DNA from 3 places in the Undibacterium sp. SXout7W genome. Region 3 is predicted to be linked to each of the others. Evidence: predicted binding sites of a transcription regulator. Region 3 holds the regulator's gene; each other region holds the start of a gene.
What was found. Region 3 encodes sigma-54, which starts transcription at its own class of promoters, with help from an activator protein. Its sites were predicted from a motif close to TGGCANGNAANCTGCTTT; they were not measured.

Region 1: a site for sigma-54 is predicted at 2,725-2,742, ahead of ACO0LB_RS11575 (PQQ-dependent methanol/ethanol family dehydrogenase). Genes of this name have one in related genera too.
Region 2: a site for sigma-54 is predicted at 4,334-4,351, ahead of glnA (type I glutamate--ammonia ligase). Genes of this name have one in related genera too.

The regions. Positions count from the first base shown of each region.
Region 1 is NZ_JBMPPF010000010.1:129,405-137,274, forward strand. It holds gene adh (aldehyde dehydrogenase) at 435-1,955, shown strand; gene ACO0LB_RS11570 (DUF779 domain-containing protein) at 2,049-2,462, shown strand; gene ACO0LB_RS11575 (PQQ-dependent methanol/ethanol family dehydrogenase) at 2,825-4,570, shown strand; gene ACO0LB_RS11580 (Gfo/Idh/MocA family protein) at 4,828-5,898, opposite strand; gene ACO0LB_RS11585 (Gfo/Idh/MocA family protein) at 6,075-7,259, opposite strand; gene ACO0LB_RS11590 (LysR substrate-binding domain-containing protein) at 7,324-7,870, shown strand, end outside.
Region 2 is NZ_JBMPPF010000010.1:3,692-11,561, forward strand. It holds gene ntrC (nitrogen regulation protein NR(I)) at 1-928, opposite strand, end outside; gene glnL (nitrogen regulation protein NR(II)) at 1,009-2,082, opposite strand; gene ACO0LB_RS11030 (DUF4124 domain-containing protein) at 2,183-2,674, opposite strand; gene glnA (type I glutamate--ammonia ligase) at 2,799-4,214, opposite strand; gene ACO0LB_RS11040 (EAL domain-containing protein) at 4,886-7,855, shown strand.
Region 3 is NZ_JBMPPF010000009.1:108,977-116,846, reverse strand. It holds gene ACO0LB_RS10720 (enoyl-CoA hydratase/isomerase family protein) at 1-1,080, opposite strand, end outside; gene hpf (ribosome hibernation-promoting factor, HPF/YfiA family) at 1,210-1,557, opposite strand; gene ACO0LB_RS10710 (RNA polymerase factor sigma-54) at 1,666-3,156, opposite strand; gene lptB (LPS export ABC transporter ATP-binding protein) at 3,168-3,920, opposite strand; gene lptA (lipopolysaccharide transport periplasmic protein LptA) at 3,922-4,521, opposite strand; gene lptC (LPS export ABC transporter periplasmic protein LptC) at 4,534-5,184, opposite strand; gene ACO0LB_RS10690 (KdsC family phosphatase) at 5,181-5,705, opposite strand; gene ACO0LB_RS10685 (KpsF/GutQ family sugar-phosphate isomerase) at 5,705-6,745, opposite strand; gene ACO0LB_RS10680 (hypothetical protein) at 6,861-7,007, shown strand; gene ACO0LB_RS10675 (monovalent cation:proton antiporter-2 (CPA2) family protein) at 7,137-7,870, shown strand, end outside.

The sequences.
Region 1 (7,870 bases), on a different contig from region 3:
CTGCTTCTGAATTTTGCCTTCAGCCTCGACACACCTTCCCCACTTGCTCGTTCCGTCGTCATCCGATCAACAGCCACAAACTTCATGCTGAAGGATGCGGCATCTGGTATGACAGAAAATATATTTTTTGATCATTTTCATTTCCAAAAAATATAAGTGACACAATTTGGAACACTTTTTACGCCACCTGTTCGAAAAAAATACAGTGTCAGCAAAAGTTCCTGGAACAGCTACTTTTGGCAGCTTCAATGTCAGGTTTTCATAGACAAGCTGGTGCTGGCAAAGTCGCTTCCACCGCACCTTAAGCGACATGGCACACAGATTGCTCAATAGCTGTTGTGCTCAGAATACTGATGCAACAGATGAACAGATCAACGTAATTAAAAAACCATAGCGATGGCAAACATGCCTGAGCCAACTTAAACAGGAGAACTATCATCACTACCTCAACAGACTTCCTCGGCGTGAAAAATCCTTTTGCGCAACGCTACGACAACTTTATTGGCGGCCAGTTTGTTGCTCCGGTAAAGGGTGCGTATTTTGAAAACGTCAGCCCTATCAATGGCAAAGTATTTTGCGAAGTGGCCCGCTCTACTGCAGAAGACGTAGAACTGGCACTGGATGCAGCTCATGCAGCTAAGGCAAGCTGGGGTAAGACATCACAGGCAGAACGCGCGAATATCCTGAATAAGATCGCTGATCGTATCGAAGCCAACCTGGTCACTATCGCTACTGCAGAAACAATCGATAACGGTAAGCCTATCCGCGAAACCATGGCCGCAGATATTCCGCTGGCGATTGATCATTTCCGTTACTTTGCCGGTTGCATCCGTGCGCAGGAAGGTTCTGTTGCTCAGATCGACTCCGAAACTTACGCTTATCATTTCCATGAGCCACTCGGCGTTGTTGGTCAGATTATTCCGTGGAATTTCCCGATTCTGATGGCGGTATGGAAGATGGCGCCAGCATTGGCTGCCGGCAACTGTATCGTGCTGAAACCAGCTGAACAAACACCAGCATCGATCATGGTGTTGATTGATATCATCAAAGATCTGTTGCCAGCAGGTGTATTGAATGTTATCAATGGCTTTGGTCTGGAAGCAGGCAAGCCACTAGCGTCCAGCAAGCGTATCGCCAAAATCGCCTTCACAGGCGAAACCGGCACTGGTCGTCTGATCATGCAATACGCAGCGCAAAATCTGATTCCAGTCACGCTGGAACTGGGTGGAAAATCACCAAACATTTTCTTTGCAGATGTGATGGATCAGGACGATGCATTCTTTGATAAGTGTCTCGAAGGCTTTGCGATGTTCGCGTTGAACCAAGGTGAAGTCTGTACCTGCCCTTCCCGCGTATTGATTCAAGAATCGATTTACGAGCGTTTCATGGAGCGTGCAGTCAAGCGTGTTGCCGCCATCAAACAAGGCAATCCACTCGACAGCTCAACCATGATCGGTGCGCAAGCATCTCAGGAACAGCTCGAAAAAATCCTGTCCTACATGGATATCGGCAAGCAAGAAGGCGCTACATTACGTATTGGTGGCGCTCGTCAGCAACTGGGTGGCGACTTCGAAGGCGGCTACTATGTTCAGCCGACTATTTTTGAAGGCAATAACAAGATGCGCATCTTCCAGGAAGAAATCTTTGGCCCAGTCGTGTCTGTCACCACCTTCAAAGATGAAGCCGAAGCACTGGAAATTGCCAATGATACGTTGTACGGCCTTGGCGCTGGCTTGTGGACTCGTGATGGCTCCCGCGCTTTCCGCGTAGGTCGTGGCATACAGGCTGGTCGTGTCTGGACTAACTGCTATCACCTGTATCCTGCTCACGCAGCATTTGGTGGCTACAAGCAGTCTGGTATCGGCCGTGAAAATCATAAGATGATGCTGGATCACTACCAACAAACTAAAAATCTGCTGGTCAGCTATAGCCCGAATGCTCTCGGATTCTTCTGATTCAACTTTGTTGCTGACAAAGTAATGCACTGACTGACCGCAGACCCGGCTCCTTACCGGCTCTGCGGTTTTTTTCTGGATACTGAGATGATAATGAACACCATCAACAACATCGTTGCTACAGAAGACGCCATATCTCTGCTCATGAGCCTCAAGAATCAATACGGACCATTGATTCTATTGATGTCTGGCACAGTTGAAGAAGGTAGTTTGCCTATGTGCTATCAGCAGCATGAACTGCATCTCGGTCCAGACAGTATTTATGTCGGAGAAATAGGTGACACTCCTTTCTTCATGACGTCTGAGCAGCTGTCATACTGGAAAGATACGAACCTGAAAATTGATATCGCTCATATTGAAATGAATGTCGATACCGATGTCAACGTGGATGAGGAAATCAGTTCTTTTGACGACGCTATCAAAAGACGTTTCCTGACTTGCTCTGACATGTGTGATGAAGAAGAAAATTTATTATTGGAAAAATTTTTTCTGCCGGGCCGCAGATAACAACTAAGCTATTTCAATCTTACTCATAAGCTCCTAACAACACGCTCATCAATACACGCATCGTCATACAGAAGCCGCTATCACGCGGCTTCTTTGCTTTTCAGGATTGGAATGTATCTCCTGTAGAAACAGAGAAAACAAGGTATCAGGTGTTTCATCGGCATCTGTCATGTTTTGAAACACTGCCCATTTTTGACGCAACATTTATTCTGAAAAACCGTCTTTTTTCGCCCTTTTCAGCATGATTAACGCAGAAAAAAGATGGCACGCAGATTGCGTAGTTAAGCGCAGGGGTTGATCTGATCAAGACAGTACCCTCAAAAAAATGACTCATAGAGCCACCAATAAAATAGGAGCAGCATATGTACAAGAAAATATTAGGGACACTGATTCTAAGCACGCTTTCCGGAGCCATGACGGCACATGCCGCAGGTGTCACGGATGCGATGATTGCGAATGACGCAAAATCTGGCAATGACGTTTTATCTTACGGTATGGGTACTGAGGGTCAACGTTATTCTGCGCTGACACAGATCAATACCAAAACCGTTTCCAAGTTAGTACCGGCATGGTCATTTTCTTTTGGTGGTGAAAAACAGCGTGGACAAGAATCACAACCATTAATCCATAACGGAAAAATGTTTGTCACAGGTTCCTACTCACGTATTTTCGCTCTGGATATGAAGACCGGTGCCAAATTATGGAAGTACGAACATCGTCTTCCTGAAGGCATCATGCCTTGCTGCGATGTGGTAAACCGTGGTGCTGCCCTGTATGACAATCTGGTCATCTTCAGCACGCTGGATGCCCAATTAATCGCTTTGGATCAGGATACAGGTAACGTCGTCTGGAAAGAAAAAGTGGACGACTATGCAGCTGGCTACTCTAACACTGCTGCGCCGCTGATCGCCAAAGGTCTCTTGCTGACAGGTGTATCCGGTGGTGAATTTGGTGTCGTTGGCCGCGTTGAAGCCCGCGACCCACGCACAGGACAATTGGTATGGGTGCGTCCTACAGTCGAAGGCCACATGGGCTATAAATTCGATAAAGACGGCAAAAAAACAGAAATCGGTATTTCTGGCACGACCAATAAAACCTGGCCTGGTGACTTGTGGAAAACGGGTGGTGCAGCAACCTGGCTGGGCGGTACATTTGATGCAAAAACTGGTCTGGCCTACTTCGGTACTGGCAACCCTTCTCCATGGAACAGCCATTTGCGTCCTGGTGACAACCTCTACTCCTCTTCCACTGTGGCGATCGATGTGGCGACTGGCCAGATCAAATGGCATTATCAGACAACGCCGCACGATGGCTGGGATTATGACGGCGTGAATGAGTTTGTCACTTTTGACATGGGTGGAAAACGTCTGGGCGGAAAAGCCGACCGTAACGGTTTCTTCTACGTGATCGATGCAACGACAGGTAAGCTGGAAAATGCCTTCCCATTCGTGAAGAAAATTACCTGGGCAACCAGTATTGATTTGAAAACTGGTCGTCCTAATTTTGTTGATGCCAATCGTCCTGGCGATCCGACAAAAGGTGATGGAAAAACAGGCTCGACGGTCTTTGCTGTTCCGTCTTTCCTCGGTGGTAAAAACCAGATGCCAATGGCATATAGCCCTAAGACCAATCTGTTCTATGTGCCTGCCAATGAATGGGGCATGGAAATCCACAATGAGCCAGTCACTTACAAAAAGGGCGGTGCTTATCTGGGTGCGGGCTTTACCATCAAGACATTGCATGATGACTACATCGGTGCTTTGCGCGCGATGGATCCTAAAACAGGCAAAATCGTTTGGGAAAACAAAAATGCCGCTCCACTCTGGGGTGGTGTCATGTCTACAGCTGGCGATCTGGTCTTTTACGGAACACCAGAAGGCTTCCTGAAAGCACTTGATGCACGTACAGGTAAAGAACTGTGGAAATTCCAGACTGGCTCCGGCGTAGTTGCTCCTCCAATCACTTGGCAAGAAGGTGACACACAATATGTTGCCGTTGTCTCCGGTTGGGGTGGTGCAGTTCCTTTGTGGGGCGGTGACGTTGCCTCTAAAGTTAACTACCTGGAACAAGGCGGTTCTGTATGGGTATTCAAGCTTGCATCTAAATAAGATTTTGCTGAACTCCATTTCATAGTCACGATTGCGAAGCGATCCGGAATTGGTCTCTCCACCTCTTCCGGCTTTGGCTGGCAGATTACTCTGCCAGCTTTTTTGTCATTCGAACGCAAAAAAAACAACGAGGAGCCGATAAAGCTCCTCGTTACACAAATCCTCGTTACACAAAATCACCTGTTCACTTTCACCGAGTCACTTCATCAACACAACAGGTGCCCAACCGCTGTCATGACCGGGGCAATCTCCATTGATTATCCCTCCAGATACACTACCTGCCCTGTACGCGCCGCATCAATAATTGCCTCGGTTATTCGCAGATTGAGTAAGCCATCCCGGACAGTCACCAAAGGCTCAGCGTCGCCCTTTATTACGCGGATAAAATGCTCCATCTGTAACTTCAATGGATCAGCTCTGACCAGTCCAACTGTTCCCACTTCAAATTCCTTCCACCAAGAACGATCTTCAGGACGCGGATAGGTTTTCAAACGCATTGTTGGTATCGATAAGCTACCATTGGTTCCCGTAACGACATAGCAGTCTTCATCGTGATAGCTGGCATAAGCTTTGTTTTCCTGTGACGTCTGCTCCCAGCTGCGGGCACAGGCAGCGGTATCTGACAACATGAAATTTCCCAGAACACCGTTAGCAAATCTCAGATTAATCGCCACTGTATCTTCCACATCAAATTGACGGGTAGCGTGGCTGGAAAATGCCTGTACCGCGACGATATCGCCGCAGAGCACGCGCAAATTATGCACTTCATGAATCATATTCAGCAGCAAAGGGCCACCACCCACCTGTGCCCGCCATGGTCCATCCCGAAAATACTGATCCGGTTTCATAAATGTCGCGCTTCCCATGACGCTGACCAGCGTTCCTAACTGACCAGAAGCGATCACTTGTCTGGCCTTGTGCATAATCGGGCTATGCGCACGATGATGTCCTATCAGTATTTTTGCACCCGTTTGCTGACTGATCTTGAGTAGGGACTCGCCTTCAGCCACTGAAGTCGCTACAGGTTTTTCCAGCAAAACAGGCAAACCTGCACTGATACATTGCAATGCTTGCGGCACATGCAACGGGTTCGGCGTCGCCAACACAATCGCATCGGGCTGACCCGATGCCAGCATGTCATCGATAGAGGAAAAACAGCGAACACCAGCCTGTTTTGCCAGTATCTGTGCGGCTGGCGATGGATCGACAATGCTGGCAAGTTCTGCCTCTACGCAGGCTTGTATCACGGCAATATGCGCCTGACCAATCACGCCTGCGCCGGCAACACTGATCCGTTTTTTACTGTTTTTAAGATGAGAATCTTGCACTGCTTATCTCCTGATGCCCACGATTGGCGATGGATATATGTGATGAGTATCAAATAATCCGGCATCTGTCAGAAAAACAGCTGCCAGATAAAAACGCGGTATAAAAAGAGGCAGTACCCGGAAATGAAGTCGGAACGTCGTCAGTGCTCATCAGTTCCGGTCAGTGCTCTTTCGTGCTATTCGGCACCAGCTAGCGACGTCCAACTGCCGTTTTCCCGTTGTGATTGCGTGCAAGCGGCAATGAAACGCATACCGGCAACGCCATCAGCAATACCAGGACACAATCGTGCGCTATCCGCCGCAGCACGACCAGCGCGGCGGGCACGTATCAGTTCTGCCGCATCGCTGTAGATATTGGCAAAGGCTTCCAGCTGCCCTTCTACCTGCCCTGCTTTCATTCTGGTGGCAGCCGCAGCATCTTCACCTAACCATGCTTCTCCGCGTCGTAAAATGAAATGCGGAGCGTGTTGTGGACGTATCACCAGCAGATCCGGATCTTCCTGATGCCAGGAAAGAGAGCCGGTTGAACCAAACACACGGATTTGTAACCCCTGGCGATGCCCGGCAGCCACAAAACTGGCCCATAACATGCCGCGGACACCTTCGTTCAGTCTTAACAGCACGTGTGCATTATCATCAGAGACCCGACCTGGCACCATCGTCGTCAGATCGGCACAAACTTGCTCAACTTCCAGTCCCGTCACGAAACGCAGCAAATGATGGGCGTGTACACCAACGTCTGCTAATATCGCAGAGGCACCAACTGTATTGGCATCGGTTCGCCAGGCCATGCGTTTCAGACCTTGTTGTTCCAGTAAATCAGCACCAAAGGCACCGGCATGCTCTACCTGCACCAATCGGACCTGGCCAATCTCGCCTGCTGCAATACGTGCACGAGCTTCCCTGGCCATAGGAAAACCACTGTAGTTATGAGTCAATACAAAGGTACAGGAATGTTCGGCTACATATTGTTGCAAGCTCAACGCTTCGTGGAGATTGGTCGCCAATGGTTTGTCGCAAATGACATCGATGCCATGTTCAATGAAGACGCGGCTGACAGGCACATGCAACATGTTCGGCACCATAATGACTGCGACGACAATGCCGTCAGCCCGCTGTGATTCGCTCTCAGCCATCTGCTGATAATTGCTGTAGATACGATCCTCCGCAATACCATAAGCGCGCCCGGCGGCAAAATTACGTTCAGGGTTAGAAGAAAATACACCTGCGACTAATTGATAATGACCATCAAGTTGGGCAGCGTAACGATGGGTGGCAGCGATTCCCGATTCAAGACCTCCTCCGATAAATCCAAGAGGTAAGCGTTCTGAAGGGTTGGCAAGTGTTTGATGTGTTTTCATACAACCAGAATACTATGAACCAAATTAATTTCCATTAGCGGATAACGTCATTTACAATTCACTTATGGTGAATAATAAATGGGATTTAGTGGATTTAAGAGTGTTCTGCCAAGTGGCGCAACGCTCCAGCTTTGTCGCCGCCGCGTCGCATCTGGGCATTTCGCCTGCGTATGTCACAAAACGCATTCTGAATCTGGAAAAAGCGCTGGGTGTCAGCCTGTTCCACCGGACAACACGCAGGGTGCTGATCAGCGATGCTGGTGAGGCGGCCTATACCTGGGCAAAAAAAGTGCTGGCTGCCGCAGATGAATTCGGCGAAATTGCTGGTGGTCCTGACGTTGCTCCCTCGGGATTACTTCGTATCAGCAGCAGCTTACGACTGGGACGCAACCATATTTCTCCAATACTGGCATTGCTAAATGAGATGTATCCGTCGCTGGAAATATGGCTGGAACTGATGGATCGCCGGGTTGATATGCTGGGTGAAGGATTTGATATTGATGTCCGGATGGGCGACGTCAATGAGCCACATCTGATCGCCCATCCGGTTGCCAGCAATGCACGAGTGCTTTGCGCTGCTCCGGGGTATCTGTCAAAACGAGGGCGTCCGA
Region 2 (7,870 bases), on a different contig from region 3:
GCTCACGTAAACTTGGCAGGCGCAGACGAATCACATTTAAACGATGATATAAGTCTTCCCTGAACAACCCATCTTTCACTCTGGATTCCAGATTCTGATGCGTGGCTGCAATGACGCGCACATTGGCTTTCATCGGCTGATGCCCGCCAACGCGATAAAAATGCCCATCCGAAAGCACTCTGAGTAATCGTGTTTGTAAATCAAACGGCATATCGCCGATCTCATCCAGAAATAACGTTCCACCTTCAGCCTGTTCGAAACGTCCGCGTCTGGTTGTCTGCGCACCTGTAAAGGCTCCACGTTCATGACCAAACAATTCGGATTCCAGCAAATCTTTGGGAATGGCTGCCGTGTTTAACGCAATAAACGGCTGCGAGGAACGGGGACTATGTTTGTGTAATGCCCTGGCAACAAGCTCTTTGCCGCTTCCAGATTCACCCGTAATCAAAACGGTGACATTCGATTGAGACAGTCGTCCGATCGCACGAAATACATCTTGCATCGCGGGTGCTTGCCCCAGTATTTCGGGGGTTTCCGATATCGTCTGTTCAACACTGGATTCACGCAAGCTCTCATCCAGAGCACGGCGAATCAACTCTACGGCCTTATCAAGATCAAACGGCTTGGCAAGATACTCAAAAGCACCGCCCTGAAAAGCTGCGACTGCAGAGTCCAGATCTGAAAACGCAGTCATGATAATCACTGGAAGCCCTGGATGCTTTGCCTTTACTGTTTGCAACAACTCCAGTCCAGACGCACCATGCATACGGATATCAGAAACGAGCACCTGAGGCGTATCGTTCTGCAGTGCAAGCATGGCATCACGTGCATTCGTAAAACTTTTTGTAATGAGACTCTCACGGGCCAAGGCTTTTTCAAGCACCCAGCGAATTGAATCGTCATCATCCACTATCCAGATTGGTTTCATATTGTCGTCTAACTGTCAGGTTTAAACATATCGGTTGGGAACAGCGCTTTTGACGCCATTATTTTTTCCACTCCCCTGCTTCAAGGCAGTGGAATCAGGATTCTGAAATCCGTATATCCGGGCCGGCTCTCACATTCGATGACACCCATATGTTGCTCAACGAAAGTTTGTGCCAAAGTCAGCCCCAGACCGCTACCGCCATCTCTTCCTGATACCAGAGGATAAAAAATGCGGTTACGAATCTCGGGAGGAATTCCAGGACCGTTATCAATGATATGCAAATCTAATGCCAGCCTATAGCGCACTTTCGCCAGAGTGATTTGACGCACTACCCGCGTCTTGAAGATCAGACGCGCGTCACCCTGTCGGATACGCTCATTGAGTGCTTGTGCAGCGTTATGCGCGATGTTTAACACGGACTGAATCAGTTGCTCTTTATCCCCCCGAAACTCTGGAATCGACAGGTCGTAGTCACGCATGATAGATAAACCCTGCGGAAACTCAGCGACGATCAGACTTCTTACCCTCTCGCATACTTCGTGGATATTCACATCACCAACAATATGCGGCAAGCGGTGAGGAGCCAATAAACGATCAACCAGCGTTTGTAAACGATCAGCCTCTTTGATAATAACCTGCGTATATTCGCGCAGTTCACGCAAGTGTCGCTCTGGTAACTCAAGTTCAAGCAATTGGGCTGCGCCACGGATACCGCCAAGAGGATTCTTAATCTCGTGAGCAAGATTACGAATAAGCTCTTTATTCGCCTTGCTTTGATCCAGCATTCGCTCTTCACGATCCAGTTTGAGTTGCTGAACGTTCTCTCGCAATTCGATCAATACTGGCATCTCAGGATTATCCAAGGCGGTCACGATACTATGAACATGCAAGGGCTCTCGCCCGACACGCTCCAAAGTCAAATCCTGACGTTTATCCGCAAATTGATGCTCTACCGCCTGATGAAATACCGCCAATAGTTCATTACCATTTAAAAACAAATCACCAAGTTTCTGATGCGTCAGTGATTTAAACGAACTATCCAGCAAGCTTTCGGCCGCTGCATTCGCAAACATAATGCAGCCATCTGGATTTAATACAATGACGGCAGACGTCAGTAAGTCCAGGCCAGCAAATGATGTAAGAAGAGTTTTCAAGATGATCCATAAAAAAAGGTCGCCAATAGCGACCCAGTTAGGCAAGCATCATGCCTGCAACATACTGATGATGTATAAAACCAGCATGGAATAGGTAAAATTATTTCAAATTACTAAGTTCACGGCGGAGCGCTTCTATGTTTTTTTCGGTGCGTGCAATATTTTCTTTCATCATTGTGGTGCGTTCCTGATACTTGGCAAAATTACGCTCATCACCGCGACGTTCCGGCTCACCATTGTTGTACTCCTTTTTCAGGTCAGCCAATTTTTGCTCTTCCGTTTTTAACTCATCCTGAAGAATTTGTTTGCGATCTGAATCACGAGCTTTTTGCGTTCCCTCATCCACCTTCGGAAAATCAGAAGGTCCGGCAGAAGTCTTGGCACCTTGCGTCTTTTTTGTCGCAGGTGGTAACACGGGAGCTGGTACGACAGTGATGCCGGGCAAGTCGACGCGCTTACACCCTTTCGTCGCGCCCGTGTTTTTGTATTCTTTTTTACCGTTCTCGTCCACACACAAATACACATCTGCCTGCGCATAAGCAACGCCTTGTGCGCAGAGGATAAAAGCCAGGCCAATCAAGAGTCGGTTCATATCAAAACAATCATTAATGACAGGCATCTAGTGTATGTCATGCCGCGAAGCAGCACAATTACTGGAACCAGACTGTGCAAATAAAAAAAGCGGGGTTTCCCCCGCTTTTGGTAACTCATCTCAATTACAGAGAGTAGTACATATCGAATTCAGCTGGATGTGTCGTCATGCGCATACGCTGTACATCTTGCATTTTCAATTCGATGTAAGCATCAATCATGCTGTCGCTGAACACACCACCACGTGTCAAGAATTCACGGTCTTTATCCAAAGCTTCCAACGCTTGCTCCAGAGAATGGCAGACTGTTGGGATCAACGCGTCTTCTTCTGGTGGCAAGTGATACAGATCTTTAGATGCAGCTTCGCCCGGATGAATCTTGTTCTGAACGCCGTCCAGACCCGCCATCATCAATGCAGAAAAGCACAGGTATGGATTTGCCAGAGGGTCCGGGAAACGTGCTTCAACACGACGACCTTTTGGATTAGCAACATAAGGGATACGAATCGAGGCAGAACGGTTTTTAGCAGAGTAAGCCAATTTTACTGGTGCTTCATAACCTGGAACCAAACGCTTGTAAGAATTGGTACCTGGATTCGTGATCGCGTTCAGTGCGCGAGCGTGCTTGATGATACCGCCGATGTAATACAGTGCAAAATCAGACAAACCAGCGTAGCCATCACCTGCAAACAGGTTTTTGCCATCTTTCCAGATAGATTGGTGAACGTGCATACCAGAGCCGTTGTCGCCAACGATAGGCTTAGGCATGAAAGTCGCTGTTTTACCGTAGGTATGAGCAACATTCCATACAACGTATTTCAGATTTTGCGTCCAATCAGCACGCTCAACCAATGTAGAGAATTTAGTGCCGATCTCATTTTGACCTGCGCCAGCTACTTCATGGTGATGTACTTCGACTGGAATGCCCAAAGATTCCAGAATCAGACACATTTCAGAACGCATGTCCTGGAAGCTGTCGACTGGTGGAACTGGGAAGTAACCGCCTTTAACTGTTGGACGATGACCAGTATTGCCACCTTCCAGTTTTTCGCCTGTCGTCCAGGAAGCTTCTTCAGAATCAATCTTCACGAAGCAACCAGACATATCGATTTTCCAGCGAACGCTGTCAAAAATAAAGAATTCTGGTTCTGGTCCAAAAAACGCTGTATCGCCGATACCGGAGGATTTCAGATATGCCTCAGCACGTTTCGCGATGGAACGTGGATCACGGTCATAACCTTTACCATCTGCTGGCTCGATAACGTCGCATTGCATGAACAATGTCGTTTCTTCCATAAACGGATCGATATTTGCTGTATTTGGATCTGGCATCAAAATCATGTCAGATGCTTCGATACCTTTCCAGCCTGCGATAGACGAGCCGTCAAATGCGTGGCCAGATTCGAATTTATCGATATCGAACTGGGAAACTGGAACAGTTACGTGCTGTTCTTTGCCTCGTGTATCAGCAAAGCGGAAATCAACGAATTTAACTTCGTTGTCTTTCGCCATTTTCAAGACTTCTGCGGCTGTCATTGCCATGTGAAACTCCTCAAATAGAGCTAAAAATAAATTCGGAAATTGCTGAGTTATTTTGCCTGCCAAATAAACTGCGCTAAATCTTTACAGAAAAATATGACGGTCAAACTCAATAGGCAATGATAGCAGAATCCATGCCATCTTCCAGATTAACTGTCTCAAATAAGTTTTTTTCTAAATACTTGTTTTTGTGCTGATTTCTGGACTAAACAGAAGGATGAGAATCAGAATATCCAAAATAACAACGCACAAAATAAGTGCAAAACAAATAAAATGAATTATTTTGGTGCATTTATATTTGCAGGAATTAATTATGCACTTATTTGGTGAAATAACAGGGCTTATACTTCATGCAAGTAAGAACAAAAATTATAAAATTGGCACATGAAATTTTTTGCCACTAAACATCAGACTTATTCACCTAACATGGAATGTGAAACGCAAATACATAAGCGTATTATTTCAATTAATTACTTAATTTACTGCCTGAATTAATTTCCAAAAAGAAATTGATTTAAATCAATTATAATTTCCTTTTACTTAAATGAGATTGACTCTCATTTAATCGACAGTTATTGTTTGCAACTCGACAATAACTGCGCACGCCAGCAAATCGCTTAATCATTGCGTAATATATTATTAACGCAGTAATTTGTCTTTCGTCATCATTGAACATGTCTCCGCTGCCATCTTATTTTTCAAAAAGGCCATCTTTTTATTCTATTCTGACATTTTTTTTGTCGGTGATTGCCTGCTGCGGAATTATTCTCGAATTTGAAAAAATTCAACGCAAGGAAGAAAGAACATTTACCAATGATCTGGCTCGCGTTCATGCACATTCACTACAAAGAAATATAGAACAGGCATTGTCTGCAACCTACGCACTTGCTGCATTAATCGTAGATAGCAATGGGAACATTGATCATTTTGACTCATTTGCAGCTGAAATATTGACCTATCACACTGGAGTGAGTGCGCTGTATGCAGCACCCGGTGGAATTACCAGCAATGTTGTACCCCGGTCCTGGAAAGCAAAAGGTACGGGCATTAATTTGCTAACAGATTCAAACAGAAAGTCGGAAGCACTACTTGCTCGTGATACAGGGCAATTGACCTTAGCTGGCCCATTAGAATTAACGCAAGGCGGCATGGGAGTAATTGGTCGCCTCCCTATTTTCCTGACAAATGAAGAAGGGAAAAAGCAGTTTTGGGGATTAGTATCGGCTGTTATTTCCTTACCCAAAGTAGTCTCTGATGCAGCGTTGCCGCAACTGGAACAACGTGGATACGAATACAAGTTATGGCGTATTAACCCCATCAACGGTGCTCAACAAATCATCACTCAAAGTGATGAGTACAAACCGGAAGAAACAATCAAACAAGCCTTTCATCTTCCTAATGCCGTCTGGACGCTGGAGGTATCCAGTCATACAAATAATCATGTTCCATATCGATTAATTATCAATATTTTATTAGGCCTGGTGTTCAGCAGCATGCTTGCCTACCTCGTGCAATTATTGCTTGCCATACGAGAGCAAAAAAAGGGTTTGCACATCGCTATTGCGCAACGAACGGCAGAGTTGGAAGCAAGTGAAGCAGACCTCAACAGAGCCCAGACCATCTCAAAAACTGGTAGCTGGATCTCTACTCCGGATTATCAGCATATCCGCTTCTCCAAAGAAGCTCGCAGAATATGGCACTTACCTCCGGAACAAAAAGTAAGTTGTAAATTAATACTGGAGCGCATACATCCTGAAGATAAAGCTGCAGTTAAATTAGCATGGAAAAATGTTTCTGCGGAGAGTGGCTGCGCGCTGGAGCACAGAATCATCATCAATGATCAGATTCGCTGGATACATTCCCAAATTGAATTTGATAAAGATGAAAATGGACAGGTGAAGCATCACTTAGGTATCGTGCAAGATATTACTGATCGCAAACAAGCTGAAGACGATCTGCGGATTGCTGCAATTGCATTTGAAGGTCAGGAAGGCATGGTCATCACTGATGCACAGAGAAAAATTCTACGCGTTAATCACGCCTTTACCCGCATCACCGGCTATCGCCGCGAAGAGGCTATCGGCAAAACAACCAGTCTCCTGAAGTCGGGCTTGCACGGGGACAGCTACTATATTGAGATGGCCAGCCAATTAGAAACATCTGGTTATTGGCAGGGTGAAATCTGGAATCGCCGAAAAAATGGGGAAGTCTATCCCGAATGGCTGACGATCACGGCTGTCAAATCTGCCGATGGTCACACGGTTAATTACGTCGGCACGATGCTCGACATCACGCAGCGCAAAGCGACAGAAGCAAAACTCGAACACCTTGCCTATCATGATCCTCTGACCGGCCTTCCCAATCGCCGGCTGTTGCTTGACAGATTACAACATGCGTTGATTGCCAACACGCGCAGCAAGCGTTACGGTGCGATTTTGTTTCTTGATCTCGATAATTTCAAAACAATTAACGACACCAGTGGTCATGGGAAAGGTGATTTATTATTGCAACACGTTGCAAAACGCCTGGTCAATAGCGTACGCAAGGGCGATACCCTGGCAAGACTGGGGGGAGATGAATTTGTTCTGATTTTGGAAGATTTGAGCGATAACATTCGTGACGCAGCAATTGAAGCCAAATTCATTACCACCAACATACTGGCCGATCTGAAGCATCCGTATGAACTCGACCATCTGGAATACCATAGCAGTGCCAGCATCGGTATTGCCTTGTATGGGCAGCACAACGAATCTGCCGAAGAACTACTCAAACAAGTAGAAGTTGCCATGTACGAAGCCAAATCAGAAGGTGGCAATTCTCTGTGCTTCTTTGATCCCGATATGCTTAACATCGTCAGCGCACGTGCGGCGATGGAGAGCGATATGCGCATCGGTATCGCTCAGGAGCAATTCGTTCTGTATTACCAACCGCAAATTAACCACCAAGGAAAATTGATCGGTGCTGAAGCCCTGATACGCTGGGTACACCCACAAAAAAATCTGATTTCCCCTGCCGAATTTATCCCACTGGCCGAGGAGTCTGGACTCATTTTGCCTCTTGGCGCCTGGGTACTGCGCTCAGCCTGTCAGAAACTACGCGAATGGGGGCAATCAGCGCATACAGCAGAATTGACGCTGGCAGTGAATGTCAGCGCACGCCAGTTTCGACAAGTCGATTTTGTTGAACAAGTGCTTTCAGTGATACGAGAAGTAGGTATCGATGCGCGTTGCCTCAAACTTGAATTAACAGAAAGTCTGCTGGTAGAAAATATCGAAGAAACTATCGCAAAAATGAATTTACTGAAATCCTACGGTGTTGGATTTTCACTTGATGATTTTGGTACAGGCTATTCTTCTTTATCTTATTTAAAACGCCTACCGCTTGATCAATTAAAAATTGATCAATCATTTGTCCGCGACATCCTTATCGATACCAACGATGAAGTGATTACCAAAACAATTATCGGTCTGGGTCAGAGTCTTGGATTAACTGTTATTGCGGAGGGCGTGGAAACGGATGAACAACGCACAATACTTCAGGCTCAAGGCTGTCAAGCGTTTCAAGGCTATCTGTTCGGCAAACCCAATCCTGACATCGCCACAGAAATAAACTCCTACGGTAAGCCAGCAGACTACCAAGCTTGATAGCATCATGCATAA
Region 3 (7,870 bases):
GTGGGCATGCTCTGGCCAGACCTGGCTGAAAAAACCTGCAACTTGTTCACTTGTCACTTCTGCCAGCGAGGTGGGTGACCATTGTGGTGTGTTGTCTTTATCCACAACCAGCGCACGCACGCCTTCCAGCACTTCGCCATGACGGAAGCAATGTCGCACCATATTGCGTTCCATACGCAAATCATCTGCGACAGACAACGTCGCACCGCGACGTAATTGTTCCAGCGTGACACACATCATCAACGGAGAACGTTTTTGCATCATTGCCAGGGTTTGCTGCCCAAAGGCATTGCTGTCGTTTTCCAGACGGCGGGCAATCTCTTGCACCTGATTGCCACTGAAGTGCTGGTCAATCACGTTGCGTTGCGCTGCCAGTTTGCTGTCCGCAGGCGCAGCCTGATCTGCAAATGTCGCTGCAAATGTGCGGATCGTATGGCGGATATCGGTGCGATTGGTGCTATCGGTGGTTTCCAGCAGTTGCATCAGGGCGGGTAACTCTGCTGTCGGAATAAACACGTCGGCCAGACCAGCATACAGCGCATCGGCTGCCCCGATGATTTCACCCGTCAGCCCCAGATAAGTGCCAATTTGTCCTGGCGTGCGCGACAGAAAATAGCCGCCGCCGACGTCAGGGAATAAACCGATATTCACCTCCGGCATCGCCATCTTGGTACGCTCAGTCACAATGCGCAGACCACAATCCGAACCAGCCTGGGCAATACCCATCCCACCGCCCATGACGACGCCATTCATCAGTGCAATATACGGCTTCGGATAAAAATGAATGACATGATTCAGCGCATATTCTTCAGTGAAAAAATCTTCCAGCAAAGCACTGTCGCCTGTCGGGGTTGCTGTACCTACATCGTAGAAAAAACGAATATCACCACCGGCGCAAAATGCTTTTTCACTGCTGCTGTAAATGAAGACAGCATTCACTTCGTCATTGTCTCGCCATTGCAACAGACTTTCAGTGATTGTACGTACCATGTCCAGCGATAAGGAGTTCAGTGCCTTCGGGCGATCCAGCATGATAAAGCCGATTTTGTTCCGGATAGAGGTGTGTACGTATTCGCTCATGAAAAATACCGTTGAGTAGTGTAGAGACAGACATTCTAACGTTGACGATCATCCTCGTCACGCGATTGCAGAGATCGCAAAAAAGGACGCAATATTGCGTCCTTTTTAAGTCTTCCCTAACCGCAGAAATTATGAGGCAGAGGCCGGATCAGGAATGTGCTTGATGGCATCATGCTGATGGTCCTGAATTTTATCTTTGTGTTTGATCACCTGACGATCAAGTTTGTCGATCAGGGTATCAATGGCAGAATACAGATCATGCGACAGACTTTCTACGTGGATATCTTTACCGCTGATGTGCAGGTTAATGTCCGCTTTATGTCGTTTTTCTTTCTCCCGGAGCTTATCGACCGTCAGAATAACGGCAATATCAATGACTTGGTCGAAGTGGCGCCGGATGCGTTCCAGCTTGGTATGTACATATTCACGAATTGCAGGAGTAACTTCGACGTGATGTCCACTGATGGTGAGATTCATACTGTGCTCCTATGGTGATGTTACTTGCTATAACGATGCGCTCATTTCATCGGAATTATTTTGAGCTAAATCATATATAGCAATTCAAACCGTGATTACAAGGACTACTTACAAAGATTTTCGCAAACTGACTGGTGGTATTTTGAGGGCTTCACGGTATTTGGCAACTGTCCTTCGGGCAATTACCATGCCCTGTTCACCCAGCATGTCTGCAATTTTACTGTCAGAGAGTGGGCTTTTCTGGTCTTCTGCTCCTATCAACTGCTTGATGAGTGCACGTATCGCGGTGGAAGATGCTTCGCCTCCTGTTTCCGTCGCGACATGGCTGCCGAAAAAATACTTCAACTCAAACATCCCATGCGGCGTCAGCATGTATTTCTGAGTCGTTACGCGAGAAATAGTGCTCTCGTGTAATCCTAGTGTATCAGCTATTTCGCGCAAAACAAGGGGGCGCATGGCAACAGCACCGTGAGTAAAAAAGTTGCGTTGTCTTTCCACTATCGCTTGTGCAACGCGCAAAATAGTATCAAAACGTTGCCGCATATTTTTGATCAGCCAGCGTGCCTCCTGCAATTGCGAACCCATGCCGGTTTCACCACGATTTTGTTTCATGATGTTGGCGTACATGCTGCTGACGCGCAGCTTTGGCATGACATCCTGATTCAGTAACACTTGCCAGCCATTGCCTGATTTTTTGACGATGACATCGGGTACGACGAAATCGGAATCCGTTTCTGCAAATACAGCACCAGGACGTGGTTTGCATTGGCGTATCACGGTCTGGGCCTCGCGCAAATCTTCGTCATCGCAATCGAGAAGTTTTTTTAGTTTGTTGAAATCCCGCTGGGCGAAAAGAGTGAGTTGTGTTTCTACAATCTGCAATGCCAGGCGACGCGTGACAAAGGCGATTTTGGGCATGCGTTTGATCTGCAATGCCAGACATTCCGCAGGTGTACGGGCACCGACACCCGGTGGATCAAAACTTTGCAGCATGGACAGTGCAAACGAGAGTTCTTCCAGTTCGACACCAAGTTCCAGCGGCAAACTGGCATGAATTTCTTCCAGCGTTTCGATCAGATAACCGTTGTCATCTATTGCATCGATAATCAGTTCAAGCAGCGCCCGATCACGTGGCTCGCGCAGATTCAGTCGCATCTGCTCCTGTAAATGCTCATGCAGTGTCGTGTGAGCAGATTCCAGTTGTGAACGGCCTTCGTCTTCTTCAGATGAATGCCCGCCCTGAGGCACGTCATCAAAGCTCCAGTCGTTATCGCTGGCACTGACGGCATCATTGATCGGGGCCGTATCGGCATCGCCACCAGCATCACTTGCAGCAGGCGCGTGCTCGTCTGTATTGCCTGTTGTTTGCATGCCAGCATCGGCATTCGTATTGTTGCTGGAAATGGCGCCATCTGCCAGCAGGCGTACGGCGTTGTCGAGTGGATCGTCGACACGTTCAAGCAAAGGATTCTCTACCAGAAGAGTTTCCAGTTCCTGATGAAGCTCCAGCGTCGACAATTGCAGTAATCGGATGGATTGCTGCAATTGTGGCGTCAGTGCCAGATGTTGTGAGGTACGTAGTTGCAGGCTTTGTTTCATGATGATTCCCGTCACATGCGGAAATGCTCTCCCAGATAGACCCGACGCACTGACTCATTTTGAATAATGTCATCTGGCTTACCGCTGGCCAGCACTGCGCCTTGATTGATGATGTAAGCGTGATCGCAGATTCCCAGCGTTTCACGCACATTGTGGTCAGTGATCAGCACACCTATACGACGTTCTTTGAGAAACCCCACGATACGTTGAATCTCAATCACGGCAATCGGATCGACGCCGGCAAACGGTTCATCCAGCAACACAAAACGTGGATTGGTTGCCAGTGCGCGGGCAATTTCCACGCGGCGACGTTCGCCTCCGGAAAGTGACAACGCCTGATTTTCACGAATTTTTTCGATTTGTAAATCAGCCAGCAAATTATTCAGACGCTGGTCGATTTCTCGACTATTTAAAAATTTTCCTTGCTCGTCTTTTTGCAATTCCAGTACCGCACGAATGTTATCTTCGACAGATAATTTCCGGAATACCGATGCTTCTTGCGGCAAATATGATAATCCCAGCGTGGCGCGCTGGTGGATCGGCAGGTGAGAAATATCCGTGCCATTGATGAGTATCTCGCCGGCATCGGAAGGAACCAGCCCGACGATCATATAAAACGAGGTGGTTTTACCGGCACCATTGGGACCCAGCAGGCCAACGACTTCTCCGCTCTTTACTTGCAGCGATACATCGCGCACCACTTGCCTCGCACCATAGCGTTTTTGCAGGCCTTGAATGATCAGGGTACTGTCGTTCACAGTCATCTCAGTTCACCTGTTTTTCTGGCTTTGGTTGCAATGTCAGCTTGATACGACCACCGCCCGGAATTTGTTGACCGCTGCTGGAGTTAGTGCCGATGAAGACATCGTTTTTACTGTCATAAGATAAAAATTCACCTTCCTGTTCCTGGGTGACTTTTTTTCCTTCCAGATATTTGACACGGGCTCTGGTGATGAATTTGACCAGCTCAGTTTTTTCATCGTATTCAGCACGTTCTGCTTCACCTTCTATCCATAAGTCCGGCCCGCCATCGCGTTTCTGACGAAAGGTAATAGTGGCACCTGGTTTGCCGTAGAGCGTTGCGTGCTGATGGCCGTCAGCGGCTTCGGTGACGACAGCACGCTCGGCTTTGACGATCAATGTACCGCGTGTCAGCTTGACATCGCCTGTCAGGGTGACGATATTTTTTTTACCATCACTGATAGAGTGTTCTGCTTCAATATTGGTTTCTTTGAGGCTGTCAGCTCTTTCGGCGTGGGCACTGCCGAACAGCAAAACACTGCTGGCGAGTATGCTCAGCAGTTGCCGGTATCGTTGACCAGCTTGTTTGTCTGCAACAGAGAGGGAGATATTCTGCAAGCGCATGGTGTGCTCTTTCTATTCTCTGGAATGTTGTGGGATGAGCGCTTTGCCAGATTTTTTCAGGCGTACGCGTACTTTGCTCATCAGTTGCATTTGTTGTGTGGCGTTATTCGCCAGCATACCTATCGCATTGGTTTCTGCATTGGCGGTGAGAATATTGACTGCCTTATCTGTCTTGATGATGTCGTCATCCGGCAATAGCATCAGATAGTCTGTCTGTAACTGCAAATAATGGGAATTCGGGCTTTCAGGGCGCTCCATGCTGACGTTGTCATATAAATGCACGACGTCATGTTCACGTTGTGGTGTGATCTCAGCGTTTTTTTCTTCTATGACAGCCTTGTCAGCACGAATGTGAACAGGCGTTTTTTCTTCATCAAAACTATTGATGCGTGGTTGCAGAATTTCAAAGCTGTCGGATTTCGGCAGATGAATCAGTCTGTCACCGGTGATGTGATAGTTGGGATTGTTGCTATTGGACAGGCGGATAAAGTTAAATTTTTCCACATAATAATCCGGCTCACTGCGCACCGAGGATTTATTCTGTTCGTCTTCACCCGAGCGGCGTAATACTTCCATCATCCAGAAACTGCCGAGCGCCACCACAGCCAGCAAAACAACGCCTAGCCAGATGCGGAAACGATCTGCAGTCAAGAGTGGTTTCATGATAAAAATTCTGCCAGAGCCTGATCGTATTTCCCCTGTGCCTGCAAGATAAAATCACAGACTTCGCGCGCTGCGCCTTTGCCGCCAGATTGGGTTGTCACATAATGAACCCGCTGACGTACTTCGAGATGGCCATTGGGCACACTGGCAGCAAATCCGACGCGTGTCAGCACCGGTAAATCGATCACATCATCACCGATGAAGCCACAGGCCTGCGCGGGAATTGATAAACGATTGATCAATTCCAGAAAAGCATTTTTTTTATCATGAATGCCCTGACAGATATGCGTGATGCCCAGATCTGTGGCGCGCTTTGTCACGATAGCGGAATTGCGTGCACTGATGATGGCCGTTTCCACACCATGCTGTTGTAATAGCTTGATGCCCTGACCATCCAGCACATTGAATGTTTTCAATGCTTCGCCTTCCGGCCCGAATTGCAGGCTGCCGTCAGTCAGGATACCGTCAACATCAAAAATCATCAGCCGGACTTGCGCCGCTCGTTGTTGTGCAGTCATCATCAGATTACCTTGGCACGCGTCAGGTCATGAATATGCAGAGCGCCAACCAGTTTTCCGCTGTCGTCAGCGACCAGTAACTGATTAATGCGATGGGTTTCCATCACTTCTACCGCCTCTACAGCGAGTTGCTCCGCACGTATGCTGCGCGGATTTTTGTGCATGACGTCGGCGATGCTGATTTGTGTGAAATCACGGACACTCTCCATCAGGCGGCGTAAATCACCATCAGTGAACACGCCGATGATGTGTTGTTGTTCATCGACTACGGCAGTCATTGCCATACCTTTTTTGGTGATTTCCAGTAAGGCGTTGACTAATGTGGTGTCCGGCGTTACTTGAGGGATGGCGTCACCAGTACGCATGACATCACGCACGTGTGTCAGTAAGCGGCGTCCAAGCGCCCCACCGGGATGTGACCGCGCAAAGTCTTCTTCCCTGAAGCCACGCGCATCCAGCACCGCGACTGCCAGCGCATCGCCCATCGCCAGCGTTGTGGTTGTGCTGGCCGTCGGTGCCAGGTTTAAAGGACATGCTTCTTTGCTAACGTAGACGTTCAGATGGACGTCGGCCAGTTTACCCAGACTCGACTGAGGATTGCCGGTGATCGCAATCAGTTTGACACCCAGTCGTTTGATAATGGGCAGGATGGACATCAATTCAGATGCTTCGCCAGAATACGATATCGCAATCAATACATCTTGCGGCGTCACCATGCCGAGATCACCGTGGGCAGCTTCTGCCGGATGAATAAAGAAGGACGGTGTGCCAGTGGATGCGAATGTGGCTGAGATTTTACGGGCAATATGACCGGATTTCCCGATGCCAGAAACAACGACTCTGCCGTTGCAACTCAGCAACAACCTGACGGCATCCGTAAAAGTTGCAGCATCGCCGTTGCTCAGGCGCTGCTGCAAAGCAAGCAGTGCATCTGCTTCAATTTGTAATGTGTTCCGCGCAAGCTGAAGCGCGCGCTCAGCGGCTATCTGCGCTGTCTTCTCGGAAGCATTGCCGGAATTAGTGGTTTCATTCAGTTCATTCATGGCAGAAGTATAAACGAAATTCTTAAAGCAAAAACTCTGCCAGTTGTAACGTAATGAATAATGTTTGCCGTAATTCATTATTTAGATGCGATAAATCGGCAATAATGTTAAAAATATGTTCATGGTAGCAACACGCATGACGCCTGTGGTCTCCGCTATCGCCAATGACTTTACCTGTGCTGAGCCTGCATCGCATCGGTCGGGTACTGGTGTGCGACCTGCGTGTATCAATCCGCGTGCATCGACTATGGCTTTCCTGTGAAACGCGCTATCAGTGTGCAAGTGGTATGCTCACCAGGAACCTGTACAACCTTGAATGAGGCTGACTGACTTTGTCAGATCGCTTCCATATGCTTGACCGTCCATCCATTTTTATTTGAGTACGACCCGTATGAATGCACTTGATATCACCCTGTCGTTGCTCGGCGCCGCTGTTTTAGGTGTTGTGGCGTTTCGTATGATGCAATTACCGCCAATGCTGGGCTATCTGGTGGTCGGCATTCTGGTTGGCCCTTACGGATTCGGCGTGGTTCAGGAAAGCCACGTCACCAGCGAACTGGCAGAATTTGGTGTTGTGTTCTTGATGTTTTCTATTGGCCTTGAATTTTCTCTGGCCAAACTCATGTCCATGCGCAAAGCAGTATTTGGCCTTGGTATGGCGCAGGTGCTGGTGACGATTCTGGCCAGTATGATCACTGGCTGGCTCGCGAGTCGTTGGCTGCCGCATTATTTTCATATCAGTTGGGAAGCCGGATTTGCACTGGGCGGTGCACTTGCCATGTCGTCCACGGCGATTGTGTCGAAAATGCTGACGGAGCGCGTAGAGCTGGAAAGCCTGCATGGTCGTCAGATTATCAGTATCTTGTTGTTTCAGGATTTGGCGGTTGTTCCCTTACTGATTCTGGTGCCGGCATTGGCCTCGCATTCACCGGATTTATTGCAGACTCTCGCGTTTGCCAGCGGCAAGGCGGTATTGGTGCTGGTGTTGCTGCTGGTGGTGGGGCAGAAGCTGATGCGCACCTGGTTCAGTATCGTGGTCAAACGACGTTCGCAAGAGCTGTTCATGCTCAATCTGCTGCTGATTACGTTGGGGGCCGCGTGGTTGACTGAAAAAGCGGGTCTGTC